Regions from separate parts of the Hafnia paralvei genome, predicted to be linked through region 4. Evidence: predicted binding sites of a transcription regulator. Region 4 holds the regulator's gene; each other region holds the start of a gene.
What was found. The regulator CRP, encoded in region 4, controls carbon source genes, mostly activating them, when cyclic AMP is high. The targets are predictions, from matches to a motif close to ATGTGANNNNNNTCACAT.
Positions count from the first base shown of each region.

Region 1 (3,676 bases), 1.0 Mb from region 4:
TGCGATCGTCACGATCGCGGAATTCACGACGTGGACGGCGTTCCATAACCGGATCAGGTGGCAGGATCAGCGGACGTTCGCCCTGTGCCATTTTCAGCAGTGCTGCGGCCAGAGTTTCCATATCCAGTTCATCTTCCGGCTGCAGTTTAGTCAGCAGATCGCGGTATTTATCCAGATCGCTGCTTTCCAGTTGCTGCTGAACTTTAGCGGCAAACTTAGCCAGACGACGTTGACCCAGCAGTTCTGCATTAGGGATTTCAACTTCTGGAATGGTCAGCTTCATGATGCGTTCAATGTTACGCAACAGGCGACGTTCACGGTTCTCAACGAACAGCAACGCACGACCAGCGCGGCCAGCACGACCGGTACGGCCGATACGGTGAACGTAAGACTCAGAGTCCATCGGGATGTCATAGTTAACAACCAGACTGATACGGTCCACATCCAGACCACGTGCAGCAACATCAGTTGCAATCAGGATATCTAAGCGACCATCCTTCAAACGTTCTAGAGTCTGCTCACGCAGCGCCTGATTCATATCACCGTTCAGAGCGGCGCTGCTGTAACCACTACGTTCCAATGCTTCAGCAACTTCCAGAGTCGCATTTTTGGTACGTACGAAGATGATTGCAGCATCAAAATCTTCAGCTTCAAGGAATCGAACCAGCGCTTCGTTTTTACGCATCCCGAACACAGTCCAGTAGCTCTGGCTAATGTCTGGGCGAGTCGTAATGCTAGACTGAATGCGTACTTCCTGAGGCTCTTTCATGAAGCGACGGGTAATACGACGAATGGCTTCAGGCATAGTTGCAGAGAACAGCGCAGTCTGATGCTGTGCAGGGATCTGCGCCATGATGGTTTCAACGTCTTCGATGAAGCCCATACGCAACATTTCGTCAGCTTCGTCCAGAACCAAACCACTCAGGTTAGACAGGTTCAGGGTGCCACGCTTCAGGTGGTCTAGCAGACGACCAGGAGTACCCACAACAATCTGTGGTCCCTGACGCAAAGCACGCAGCTGTACGTCGTAGCGTTGGCCACCGTACAGAGCAACAACGTTTACGCCGTTCATGTGTTTAGCGAAGTCAGCCATCGCTTCAGAAACCTGAACCGCCAGCTCACGAGTTGGAGCGAGAACCAGCACCTGTGGTGCTTTCAGGCTTGGGTCAATATTGTGCAGCAGCGGCAAAGAAAACGCTGCAGTCTTACCGGAACCGGTCTGAGCCATACCCAGAACGTCACGGCCATTTAAAAGGTGAGGAATACATTCCGCCTGGATTGGAGACGGTTTTTCATAGCCCAGATCGGTCAGGGCTTGGATAATTGGTGCAGCTAACCCTAGGTCAGCAAAAGAAGTTTCGAACTCAGCCATGTACACGTGCCTCATTGATGGCGGCCAGTCTACATAACTCGTCTAGAAAATGGACAATGATTTTCATTGAAAAGTGTGAACCGGCTCAAATTAGATTAAATAACGAACAAAAAGCCCTCACCTCAAAGAGGTGATAAAGCAATTAAAAATATAGGCGTAGTTGTTCGTCAGCTATTGCTGGTCCGATTCTGATAGGTCGTCTTGCTCTTGGCCCAAAAGCGCCAATTCCAACAGTGCATAGCGGTGCTCAACGAAGTTATGTACGTTGTTGGCAACCGTCAGTTTGAACAGCGCAGAGGCACTGCTCTTGTCCCCCAGACTCAGGTAATGTTTACCTAAATAGAAGTCAGTTTCACTGAGATGCTCAGCGAGCGAAGTGTTATCCGTTGCATCTTCCTGTAAGCGTGTCATCAATGTTTTCTGATTGATGGTGCCCAGGTAGAATTCGACAATATTCCATCCCCATTGATTCCTGTTCGCCTTGTTATATCGCTGTTCCAGCGAGGCAGTGGCTTTCTTTGGATCGATTTCACGTTCCACAAGGTAAAGCCATAACGAACGGAATGGATCATTGGGATCGTCTTGATAAAACGCCTGCAGATCATCCTGCGCTAACGAGTATCGACCACCGTAATACAGTGCGATGCCTCGGTTTAAACGCGCGTAGTTGTAAGTTGGATCAAGCTCTAGTACAGAATCAAACGCTTCATAGGCAGCATCAAAATTGCCAGCCTGCGTTAAGTAAATCCCCAGATAGTTAAAAACTTCTGGCATATCAGGACGAATAGCCAGCGCTTGCGAAAAATCGTTACGCGCTAAAGCTCTCAGTCCTAGACTATCATACAGTACTCCGCGCTCATATAAAAGCTGTGCGCGTTCATCATCTGTCAATGCACGACTCGCAAGGATCTGTTCCATGCGTGCCAGCATGACTTCCTGTTGCAGCGAAGGCTGTAACGGAATTGCTAGTACTTCGTCTTTACGCCAATCAAGGTTGCTGCATCCTGCCAGCAGAATTGCTGTCGCAACGTAACACCAGCGCAAGATAGGCTTCATTTCCCAACTCCCGAAGACCAACATCGGATTGATTTCCTATCATCCAATAAGCAAAACACATCCTGTGTTTGCGTAATAAACGGCTCCCCGCATATGCAGGAAGCCGTAGTACTGAATAAGCTATTATTCAGCAGCTGGAGCAGCAGCCTGTTCTGGCGCGCTTGCTTCTTTAATACTCAAGCGGACGCGACCCTGACGGTCAACTTCCAGTACCTTAACAGGAACTTCCTGACCCATCTGCAGATAGTCGGTCACTTTCTCAACGCGCTTATCGGCGATCTGAGAAATATGCACCAGACCTTCTTTACCGCCACCGATAGCAACGAATGCACCGAAATCAACGATACGGGTTACTTTACCCTGATAGATACGGCCAACTTCGATTTCAGCAGTGATTTCTTCGATGCGACGAATAGCATGTTTCGCTTTTTCGTTGTCGGTTGCTGCGATTTTAACAGTACCGTCATCTTCGATTTCAATGGTAGTACCCGTTTCGTCAGTCAGTGCACGAATAACGGAACCGCCCTTACCGATAACATCTTTGATCTTCTCAGGATTGATCTTGATGGTATGGATACGTGGAGCGAATTCAGAGATATCACCACGTGGCGCATTGATCGCCTGTTCCATCACACCCAGAATGTGCAAACGTGCACCCTTAGCCTGATTCAGGGCCACCTGCATAATTTCGCGGGTGATGCCTTCAATCTTAATATCCATCTGCAGAGCAGTGATACCTTCGCGGCTACCCGCAACTTTGAAGTCCATGTCGCCCAGATGATCTTCGTCACCCAGAATGTCAGACAGTACGACGAAGTTTTCGTCTTCTTTAACCAGCCCCATCGCGATACCGGCAACGGCAGCTTTGATCGGAACACCTGCGTCCATCAGTGCTAAAGAAGCACCACAAACGGAAGCCATTGAAGAAGAGCCGTTAGATTCGGTGATTTCAGAAACCACACGAACAGTGTACGGGAATTCGTCTTGCTTAGGCATTACAGCCAACACGCCGCGCTTCGCCAAACGACCGTGACCAATTTCACGACGCTTAGGTGAACCCATCATGCCGGTTTCCCCTACGGAATACGGAGGGAAGTTATAGTGTAGCAGGAAGCGGTCAGTCTGCTCGCCAGTTAAACCATCAATGTTCTGAGCATCACGTTCTGTACCCAGAGTTGCGGTCACCAGAGCCTGAGTTTCACCACGGGTGAACAGTGCAGAACCGTGGGTACGCGGCAGGACACCGGT
Region 1 is NZ_CP083737.1:630,851-634,526, reverse strand. It holds gene K9N75_RS02900 (DEAD/DEAH family ATP-dependent RNA helicase) at 1-1,372, opposite strand, end outside; gene yrbN (protein YrbN) at 1,365-1,439, opposite strand; gene nlpI (lipoprotein NlpI) at 1,544-2,428, opposite strand; gene pnp (polyribonucleotide nucleotidyltransferase) at 2,552-3,676, opposite strand, start outside.
Region 1: a site for CRP is predicted at 1,446-1,463, ahead of yrbN (protein YrbN). Genes of this name have one in related genera too.

Region 2 (3,676 bases), 610 kb from region 4:
CCACCATCGACAAACCGGCCATGGTAATCGTGATAATGAACAGCATTGCTAAACCCGTACACCAGCCTGCAATCGGCCCTAGCTCGGATTTAGCCACTTCAGATAAGGATTTACCTTGATGTTTCATGGACGCGAACAGCACCACGGTATCATGTACCGCACCGCCGACCACACAGCCAATCAACAACCAAAGGAAGCCCGGCAGGTAGCCGAACTGCGCTGCAAGAACCGGTCCAACCAAAGGCCCTGCAGCAGCGATTGCTGCAAAGTGGCTACCAAAGTTAACCCACTTTTTGGTAGGTACGTAATCTTTCCCGTCTTCAAAGGTATGTGATGGAGTCACTTCGTTATCATCAGCACGCAGTACCTTTTTTACGAAAAAGATACCGTACAAACGGTAGCAGATCGTAAGGATACACAGCGTAGCAATAACGAATGTAATTGCATGTTGCATAGTTATTATCTCCTGAGGATTTCTCAGGCGTTAACATACTTGAGGGCTATTTGGGGAAGGGATTGAATTTGATTAAGCGGTGTTTTGGCTCAGTAAGCGGTATGAAAAGTGGATTGAGTGGAGCCCATCGACTCCACTTTCATGAAATATCGGGGAGTTACGGCTCTAGGAACTGTTGCTGAAGTTGTGATCTCACCTGCATATTTAGGCCATATTCCTGCTCTAGCCAACTATCGATTGTGCTGTATCTGGCTTTGATCGCATCCAACGCCGTGACCAAAAACTCTTCGCGAGCAGACAGGACATACGAAAACTGCCCCAGCGCCTTTTCATTCAGTTTAACAGACAGGTAATCCAGCATTTGGCTACGGAATGGCGCTAGCGTGGTTTCAGTTAAAAGATAATCTTCCATCACCGTTGCTTCGTCGGCGCCTAAGGCAAACAGTACCAGTGCTGAACCAACGCCGGTTCTATCCTTACCGACTGCGCAATGCTGCACGATGGCGCCTTCTTCACCGCTCTGTAACAGGGTGCTTAACAGTTGGTAAGCGTGATTGCTAAAAGGTAGGCGACGGTAGAGCTCCAACATAAAAGCATTGGCGTCGAAAGACTCTAGCGCTTCGCTAGTGAGTTTCTCCAGATTAGCGTTAACTTCGGTACTCAGTGGATTAGCAGGCAAATTGATATAGCGTACCGCATCCCAAAGCACATCTGGCTTGGTAGACACCTCGTCGGCATCGCGATAGTCGAGGATATTTTTGATAGGTACCTCTTGCAGGTAGCTTAAATCCTTATCCGTTAGGCGATCTAACGCCCCTGATCGGAACAATCTACCACGCTTAACTCGACGGCCATCGGCAGCGAGATAACCGCCCATATCGCGAAAGTTAACGCCACCTTCCAAGGGGGCAAGGGAGGGATGCAAAAAAATAGTGGCTGTCATCATGACCTCTTATTATTTTAGGTTATCGCTCCCACCTTATCAGATTCAGTGAAAAGCGGTAAAACCGCATCGCACCGAATCCTTATGAGCATGCAATCGCACCAACAAAATGAGTCACGGTTAGACGTTATTCCACCTTATTTCCACCATAGGTGGCAAACCACGCTAGCATACGCTGCCAACCATCGTTGGCTGCTTCAGCGTTATAACTCGCGCGATAATCCGCATTAAATGCATGCCCAGCCTCTGGATAGACGATAATTTCTGCGATTGCATTGGCTGCTCGCAAAGACTGTCGCATCGTCTCTACCGTTTCTTGCGGAATGCTATCATCCAGACCACCGTACAAGCCTAACATCGGCGCACTAAGCTCAGCGGCAACATCAACGGGATGCTTTGGCGACGTTAAAGTTTTATCGCCCACCATGCGACCATACCATGCAACCCCCGCTTTAAGTTGAGGATTGTGCGCAGCATAAAGCCAAGTAATACGTCCACCCCAGCAAAAGCCGGTGATAAACAAGCGGCTCGCATCACCACCATGGCGAGTGGCCCAGTGAGCTGCATGATCTAAGTCCCCCAAAACCTGTTTATCAGGTACTTTGCTGACCAGATGTTGAAACAACGAGGGAATATCAGTGTAGTCACTGGCCTCCCCTTGACGGAAATAAAGCTCTGGGGCAATCGCCAAATAGCCCTGTTTTGCCAGACGACGGCAAATATCTTGAATATGCTCATGCACACCAAAGATCTCCTGCACCACCAATACAACGGGCAATGGCCCTTCTGCGTGCAAAGGCTTGGCTAAATATGCTGGGAGATCGTCTCCCTGAGATGGGATGGTAGTGAATCCTGCATGCAAACCTTCACTATCGGTATGGATCGAGGTAGAAGCGATAGTGCCAGCGGCGGGGGAGAACGATGACGGTGAGGTTATCAACGTAATAAGATCTTCGGTCTTCATGTAAAACTCCCTGTCTGAATATATTGCAAGAATGTTAAGTATAAATAGCAATAATTTGTTTGCATGAGAATCAAACAATCACTCGGAAGCACTAAACAACACGTTATCACCCACAAGCGTGCTCCCAACTAGCGAAGATAAAGTGTACATGTCACACTGTGAGCGGTGAAAAAAACCGCTAACTCGCCATATTGTGTGATTTTAATCACAATTATTTGTCGTTCTTGTTATTGTTTCTTCATATCTAGTGATTTGAGTCACGCATTTCACTGATGAATTTCAGTAGAGTGCGTTTTTGTTCCTCCTTAACAACTTATAGCAATGACAGAGGAGTCCGTATGTCTAATTCTGATGTTTTCCACCTCGGCCTAGTAAAAAGCGATCTGAAAGGCGCAACCTTGGCTATCGTCCCTGGTGACCCTGAGCGTGTAGAAAAAATTGCTAATTTGATGGATAACCCAGTCAAATTGGCCTCACATCGTGAATTCACTTCTTGGCGCGCAGAGCTAGACGGTAAATCTGTCATCGTTTGCTCAACCGGTATCGGTGGTCCATCAACCTCTATCGCCGTTGAAGAACTGGCGCAGCTAGGCATTCGTACCTTCCTGCGTGTCGGCACCACTGGTGCAATTCAGCCGCACATCAACGTGGGTGATGTATTGGTCACTACGGGTTCTGTACGTTTAGACGGTGCTAGTCTGCACTTCGCACCAATGGAATTCCCTGCCGTTGCCGACTTTACCTGTACGACCGCACTGGTTGATGCTGCTAAAGCGGTTGGCGCAACGACTCACATTGGCGTAACCGCATCTTCTGACACCTTCTACCCAGGTCAAGAACGTTATGACACCTTCTCTGGCCGCGTCGTTAGCCGTTTCAAAGGCTCTATGAAAGAGTGGCAGGAAATGGGCGTGATGAACTTCGAGATGGAGTCAGCGACTCTGCTTACCATGTGTGCAAGCCAAGGTCTGCGCGCAGGTATGGTTGCAGGCGTTATTGTTAACCGCACGCAGCAAGAAATTCCAAACGCAGAAACTATGAAGAAAACCGAATCTCACGCGGTGAAAATCGTGGTAGAAGCAGCACGTCGTCTGCTGTAATCGTTCGATTCAGGCAACGCTCAATATCAAAAGGGAGGCTTATGCCTCCCTTTTCCATGGTAGTTCTCAAGACAGCTATAAACAGAGAGAACCAAACGCCCCCTGCCAATCCTGCTCAAATTTAACAACCGCCGCATCCACGGCTGGTGACGCCAAGAATTGCTGAGCAACATCCAACGGCAACGTTATCGCTTCACAGCCCACCAGCAGACAAT
Region 2 is NZ_CP083737.1:236,192-239,867, reverse strand. It holds gene K9N75_RS01110 (carbon starvation CstA family protein) at 1-454, opposite strand, end outside; gene K9N75_RS01105 (tyrosine-protein phosphatase) at 612-1,397, opposite strand; gene K9N75_RS01100 (dienelactone hydrolase family protein) at 1,525-2,361, opposite strand; gene udp (uridine phosphorylase) at 2,700-3,461, shown strand; gene fsa (fructose-6-phosphate aldolase) at 3,537-3,676, opposite strand, start outside.
Region 2: a site for CRP is predicted at 2,555-2,572, ahead of udp (uridine phosphorylase). Genes of this name have one in related genera too.

Region 3 (3,676 bases), 1.2 Mb from region 4:
GGGGCTAGCACACCGCGGGGCGCTCCGGCAGCTAAAGCTGCTACGACCCCATCGGTGTACTTCCCCTAAAATCTCGCTTAAGTGACCAGCATTACCCTAAAAGGGCGCTTTTAATGTCTACTCGTTTTAAAAATTAGAACGCGTAGTTGAAGTTAGCACCGTACAACCATGCCTTACCTACAGATTTGAACTCATACGGCCCTTCATTGATGGTAACTTTTGAACCATGCATGTAGGAAACACCGACGTCAACAGATGCATCTTTGTTGAATGCGTAACTGGTACCCGCACTGATCCAAGCACGATCCTGATCTGGGATAGAGATAGAGCGTGTGCCGGCAGGTACTGGGCTATCGTCAAAGGCAATACCGGTACGGAACGTCCAGTTGTCATCGTAGAAGTAGGTAGTACCAATCGCGATGCGGTAGGCATCTTTGAAGCCTTCATCTTTATAGAACAAGGTCTGACCGTTTGATCCCTTGGCTTTCAGCTCTTGGAACTGACTCCAACTGGTGTAGGCCATGCTGTAGTGGACAGCCCACTGTGGTGCCACTTTGTGGTAGCCAGAGATTTCCCACATTTCAGGCAGATTCAGCGTTAAAGAACCTGGTACGGTGGCTCCGCCGGTGCCCATTGGTAAACCTTGGATACCGAACTGATTTGCTAATGCGTTCACGCTGGTTGGCAGGTCGCTACGATAGTCGCCGTCGAAATCGATTTTAACTTCAGAGCGATAGGTCAGGCCAAAGCGGTTATTTTCATCCACTTCATACAGAATACCCGCGTTCCAGCCAAAGCCCCATTCGTCGCCTTTCAGATGTGAGATCTGTGTGTTGGCTGGGATCTGACCGACCATGCTGTTGTACGGAGGGGGAAGTTTGCTGCCAATAAGCAGTGGCAGGTCACCTGCATAGCGGTCAATCTTAGCTTTCGCATATACGGCATCAAAGCCTAAACCGAAGCTGAAGTGTTCATTCGCACGATAAGCTGCGCTGAGGTTTAAGTTCGCTGTGGTTAGGTCGGTAGTACCGCCCATAGAGCCAGCGGCGTAGTTATCGTTGAATTCAGTTGCCAAACCGTAGTTTGACGTTACAGATGCACCCACGGCCCACTGATCGTTGATGGGCTGCACGTAGTGGAAGTTAGGCACCCACGCCGTTGGAGCAATATTTTTAGCATTCAGGCTCTGACCGCTTGGAGAGCGTCCTGAGATGTCTACGTCTGGGTCGATAAATACGCCGCCGATGGAAATCGCTGGGCGATCGTACATGCTCAACAGCGCCGGGTTACGGCTCGCAGATGCCGGGGTATCAGCCATGGCACCTTCACCTGAATAGGCTCGGCCTAAGCCAGCGGCTGAGAACTCATTCAGCTGGAAACCAGCGGCATTGACGTTAGATGAAAGCAGTGCCACTGCTGCAGCTAATGCTGACTTAGTAAACAGGTTTTTCTGGCGCATGACCGAAACCTCATTATTGTGTGTTTTATTTAAACTATGTTACGTACTGTAACAATGAGCGCGGATTGTAGGGTCCGAGTTCGATCTGACAAATCAGACCAGTGAGCAGAGTATAGGTCTGACCTCTTGGTGTGTTGCAAGAATGTTTATTAAATATTTCCAAAATGATTCAAAAAAAGAGATCCGTGTGACAAAAAACAACGGAACTAATAAAGAGCTGGTTACAAGTGCGGGGAAATAAACAGCAAATAATGTGATTTTGCTCACTAAGTGTCATTCCTATGGCATATCGCTAGTCTCTGTAGTGGGAGAGGAGTAAAATACCCACAGTTTTTATATTTTTTGAGCCAGATCATAATTGGCGATATAAAGTGGGGGTTATTCCCCGTCGAGGAGATGATTGAAATGACTGATGCTATTAAAAAGTGCAGTGCACAAGAAACGGCAGCTTGCTGCTGCGTTGATGTCGGCACCATCATGGATAACACCGACTGCACCGCATCCTATTGCAATGTTTTTGCTCAGGAAGCTGATGCGAAAGCTATGCTGGAACAACTGACACAAAAAGCGCGCGGCATCGAATCCGATCCTTGTGTTATCAAAAGCAATATCGTAAAAAAAGCGGAAGGCTATGAGTTGACCGTTGATTTCACTTTTGCTTGTGAAGCGGAAACCCTGATTTTTCAACTCGGCCTGCGTTAATCGCGGGTTAATCGAAAGTAATATTCTAAGCACGACTTCGGTCGTGCTTTTTTTATATTTTGCCAGCGCCCCTTCTTCATCACATAAATTCGATTTTATTGATTAATACATTCATTAAATATATCGATTCCGACATACCTTTTTCACTGACCCCTCTTTCTCCCGCAAAGAAACCTGTTCCTGCTCTCAGTTTTTGCCTTTTCTTGTTTGCGAAATGTAAAAATTGGGTTAAGAATTTACGTCATCAGGTCAGACCTGTTTACTAAATGCCACGCAGGTATCGCGCTCCGTGGTCTTTACAATTCAGGGAATGGTTACATTTTTAATATTTTTATCGTATTGCGCAGGAGCTCAAAATGAGTCAGGCACTTCCTTTATCATCCCCGTTGGCTTTGACAACCCGTTCGGGTGATCGTATTGCCATTGTGCAGGGGCTGAGAACGCCGTTTGCCCGCCAAGCCACCGCATTTCATGGAATTCCGGCCGTAGAGTTAGGCAATATGGTGGTGAGTGAGCTGTTGGCTCGCAGTAATATTTCTCCTGACGTTATCGATCAGTTGGTTTTTGGTCAGGTTGTGCAGATGCCCGAAGCGCCGAATATTGCACGTGAAATCGTGTTAGGCACCGGAATGAGTATTCACACCGATGCCTACAGCGTATCGCGTGCCTGCGCTACCAGCTTTCAAGCGATCGCCAATGTGGCAGAGAGCATTATGGCTGGCTCAATTTCTGTCGGTATTGCCGGTGGTGCGGATTCTTCCTCAGTGCTGCCCATCGGCGTGAGCAAGGCTTTAGCGCGCACGCTGGTCGATGCCAATAAAGCCCGAACGTTGTCTCAGCGGCTCAAGTTGTTCAGTAAGCTGAAACTGCGTGATTTACTTCCTGTTCCTCCCGCGGTCGCTGAGTATTCAACCGGTTTGCGCATGGGGGATACTGCAGAGCAAATGGCGAAAAGCCACCATATTAGCCGAGAGGAACAAGATGCCTTGGCGCACCGTTCTCATACTTTGGCGGCCAAAGCATGGGAATCCGGCGTGCTGCGCGATGAAGTGATCACCGCCTATATTCCTCCGTACCAGCAGTCGCTGGATAAAGACAACAACGTGCGTGGCGATTCCACTTTAGCTTCCTATAGCAAGCTGAAACCTGCGTTTGATCGCCGCCACGGTAGCGTTACGGCGGCCAACAGTACTCCTTTAACCGACGGTGCCGCCGCAGTGCTGATGATGAGTGAGTCCCGCGCCCGTGAACTTGGGCTGACACCGCTAGGCTACCTGCGCAGTTTTGCTTTTTCTGCCATCGATGTTTGGGAGGACATGCTGCTCGGGCCATCATATGCAACGCCGCTGGCACTAGACCGCGCGGGGATCACGCTGCAGGATTTAACCTTAATCGATATGCATGAAGCTTTTGCATCGCAAACGCTGGCGAACCTGAAAATGTTTGCCAGCGATGAATTTGCGCGTGAAAAACTTGGGCGTGATCGCGCGATTGGTGAAGTCGACATGGATAAAT
Region 3 is NZ_CP083737.1:3,147,370-3,151,045, reverse strand. It holds gene fadL (long-chain fatty acid transporter FadL) at 134-1,459, opposite strand; gene K9N75_RS14810 (YfcZ/YiiS family protein) at 1,865-2,161, shown strand; gene fadI (acetyl-CoA C-acyltransferase FadI) at 2,518-3,676, shown strand, end outside.
Region 3: a site for CRP is predicted at 1,711-1,728, ahead of K9N75_RS14810 (YfcZ/YiiS family protein). Genes of this name have one in related genera too.

Region 4 (3,676 bases):
AGCCTGACTTTTGGCGACTAGGCTTTGCACTTCATCGGGCTGAGATAAGCTAACGGTAATATGTTCTTGAAGATCCAATGCAACTTGAAAATAGCGCAGTAGACGTTTGTACTCAGGATTATGCACCAGAGATAACATGTGCATTTGTTGGTAGAGCTGGGTAATTAAGTCCATCACTTTTTGCTGGCGCTGTAGCAGCGGCGGCAAGGCCGTTTCTGGATCGATATGCTGAGTTAGCAAGCTATATTTGGCGTCCATATAGTCGCCTAGCTGCGTGTAGAGCTGGCTGAGATTTTCTCGGATCGGCTGCCCTTTCCATAAGAGAAACCAGAACCAAGTAAAAGCGCCATACCAGATGGTGCCAACAATATACAGCAGTGGCCCGTGCCAGATGGGAACTGTTCCAGCCATACTTAGCGTAAATATCGAAGCGACGAGTGCTGCGGGAAGAAGCCTAGCGTGTAGGGGGCTGATCTCACCGTTAACACCGAGCAGTAACGCAAGCCCAAGCATGATAAGCGGCAGCGGAATTTGCCATAGCAGGCATTGTTGTAACAAGAAACTGGAAAACGCGAATAGGCTGCCGCCAACGATTAATCGTTTGATGAAGCGCTTATGAGGAGTATCGAGCCCTGCAATGTTGCAGCAGGCTGGTACCAAAGAAAACATTAGACCAAGCTGTAGATTGCCGGTCAGTAGGCCAAATAAAACAGGGAGGCACAGCACCAGCGTTTGACGCAGTGCATAGTTGACTTCCGGGTGGTAGATAAACCGCCGCCACATAATGAAAGAAACCCGTGCAGCGATGCTACACGGGCATCATTTATCAGCGAGTGCCGTAAACGACGATGGTTTTTCCGTGCGCGGAGATCAGATTTTGATCTTCCAGCATCTTCAGAATGCGACCAACGGTTTCACGGGAGCAGCCAACGATCTGGCCGATTTCCTGACGAGTAATCTTGATCTGCATACCATCTGGATGAGTCATGGCATCTGGCTGTTTTGCCAGATTCAGCAGCGTCTGTGCAATACGGCCAGTCACGTCTAAGAACGCAAGGTTGCCCACCTTTTCAGAGGTAACCTGTAAGCGGCTAGCCATCTGAGCAGAAAGGCGCATCAGAATATCTGGGTTAACCTGAATCAGTTGGCGGAATTTCTTGTAAGAAATTTCAGCAACTTCACAGGCTGTTTTTGCACGAACCCAAGCGCTACGTTCTTGTCCTTCCTCAAATAAGCCCAGTTCACCAATGAAGTCGCCCTGATTAAGATAGGAAAGGATCATTTCTTTACCTTCTTCATCTTTAATCAATACTGCAACGGATCCCTTAACGATGTAGTACAGGGTTTCCGCCTTCTCGCCTTGGTGGATCAGGGTACTTTTGGACGGATACTTGTGGATATGGCAATGAGACAAGAACCATTCAAGAGTCGGGTCTGTTTGCGGTTTGCCGAGAACCATTCGCTATTATCCTCTGTTGTTATCGCGGCCCTAATATCGGGATACTGATCCAGACAGTGTGCTTATTGTGGCACGGGGCTTTGCTTATTAACTTGTTATAGCACTGCATAATCGAGATATAGAGTAATAGGCTAAGGTAATTGTTTCCTAGAGTTATTGATCTATACCCGTTTCAATCCATAAAGATCCATTTCGGCATAGTTTGTAGCACAGCTTTGTTCAGGTGTCTCGTGTTGTCTCGCTTCAGCATCAGAAGTGAGGCCTCGGATTGCCTGTTTTTTACAGAAAGCGTAGTCTGATGACAGAATTTAACCAAAGGGGCGATAAACATGCAGGCACGAGTGAAATGGGTTGAAGGAATGACTTTTCTGGGCGAATCGGCTTCAGGACATCAGATTCTTATGGACGGAAACGCTGGTGATAAAGCGCCAAGCCCAATGGAAATGGTATTGATGTCAGCAGGGGGGTGCAGTGCCATTGACGTAGTTTCCATTTTACAGAAAGGACGATTGGACGTGCGCGATTGTGAAGTCAAATTGACGTCTGAACGTCGCGAGGAAGCTCCGCGCTTGTTTACCCATATCAATCTGCATTTTATTGTCACGGGCAAAGGCCTTACGGATAAAGCCGTTGAGCGCGCCGTTGCGCTTTCTGCGGAAAAATACTGCTCTGTTGCGTTGATGTTGGGTCAAGCCGTTAACATTACCCATAGTTTTGAAACTATCGTGGTGGAGTAATTTGATTCACTTCATCAGGCACCGGTGGTTTTGTGCCAAGGTGCCTGATATTGCGTAACACGTTGTTATTCGATTTTCTTCCCTTCGATAAGCCGTTGCACCAACGGCGTCATGATCAGTTCCATTGCTAACCCCATTTTCCCTCCCGGAACCACCAACGTATTAATATGCGAGATAAACGATCCTTGCAGCATCGCGAGTAGATAGGGGAAATCAATATTGTCTAACCCTTGAAAATGGATCACCACGAAACTTTCATCTGACGAAGGGATCGCTTTAGCGGCAAAAGGATTAGAGGTATCAACCGTTGGTACGCGCTGGAAGTTGATATGCGTGCGGGAAAACTGGGGGGTAATGTAGCCGATGTAATCTTCCATAGAGCGAACAACGGAATCCATCACGGCTTCGCGTGAATGGCCGCGCTCACCGGTATCGCGCACCAGTTTTTGAATCCACTCAAGGTTAACGATGGGCACTACGCCGACCAGTAAATCGACATGCTGAGCCACATTGTGTTGCTGCGTGACGACTCCGCCGTGTAATCCCTCATAGAATAAAACATCTGTCGGCTCTGGCAACGGTTCCCACGGCGTGAATGTGCCGGGAACCTGATTGTAGGGAACGGCTTCATCGTAGGTATGCAGATATTTACGCGAGCGCCCACGACCATGCTGACCATATTCGATAAAGCTTTGTTCGAGAAAAGAGAAGTCATTGGCCTCGGGGCCGAAATAGCTGATATGACGCCCTTGCTCGCGGGCTTTTCGGATTGCAGCGTCCATTTCTGGGCGGGTATACCGGTGGAAACTATCGCCTTCCAACTCAGCGGCTTTCAGATGGAACTGTTGAAAGATCTTGCGGAAGGCTACGCTGGTGGTGGTAGTGCCGGCTCCACTGGAGCCGGTCACGGCAATGATCGGGTGTTTCGCTGACATAATTAACACGGCTCCGGTGGTTGGGGGGCTACGGTTTATCGTAAATCGTAATAACTTACATCTATGGTTGTATCCTGAATTTGGATATCGCTCCACTCTTTTGGCACGGCTTTTAACTGACCGCCGAGAATGATGTCTTTAATCTTAGCGGCATCCAGTGTGTTGTTGTCCAAAGTATCTCTATCGTTAAAGCGGATATGAGCAGCAATGACCCAACCCTGTTTCTTATAAGTATAAACTTGGCAGAAAGGCTCTTTGGGATCGCTGAAATTGCACAGTACATGCTCTTTATTCCCATCATTATTCAGATCTAACGTTGTGACAACACAAGCGTTAGCGATTAAATAGCAATCGCCAATGTCATTTCCTCGGCCGAGATCGTTTGGCAAAGATTCCCACCACGTTGATTCTGGTGAAGGTGTTCCGACCGCCAGCTGAATGTTCTTGCGTGCTATTCCTGGTGTAAACGCCGCATAGGGTCTTTTATCATCATCGCCATAGGATCCCCAGCGAGTGGTTTGTAATAGCGTTTTCTCCAGCTTGAG
Region 4 is NZ_CP083737.1:4,350,007-4,353,682, reverse strand. It holds gene K9N75_RS20210 (YccS/YhfK family putative transporter) at 1-783, opposite strand, end outside; gene crp (cAMP-activated global transcriptional regulator CRP) at 827-1,459, opposite strand; gene K9N75_RS20200 (OsmC family protein) at 1,789-2,196, shown strand; gene K9N75_RS20195 (phosphoribulokinase) at 2,262-3,131, opposite strand; gene K9N75_RS20190 (DUF4153 domain-containing protein) at 3,167-3,676, opposite strand, start outside.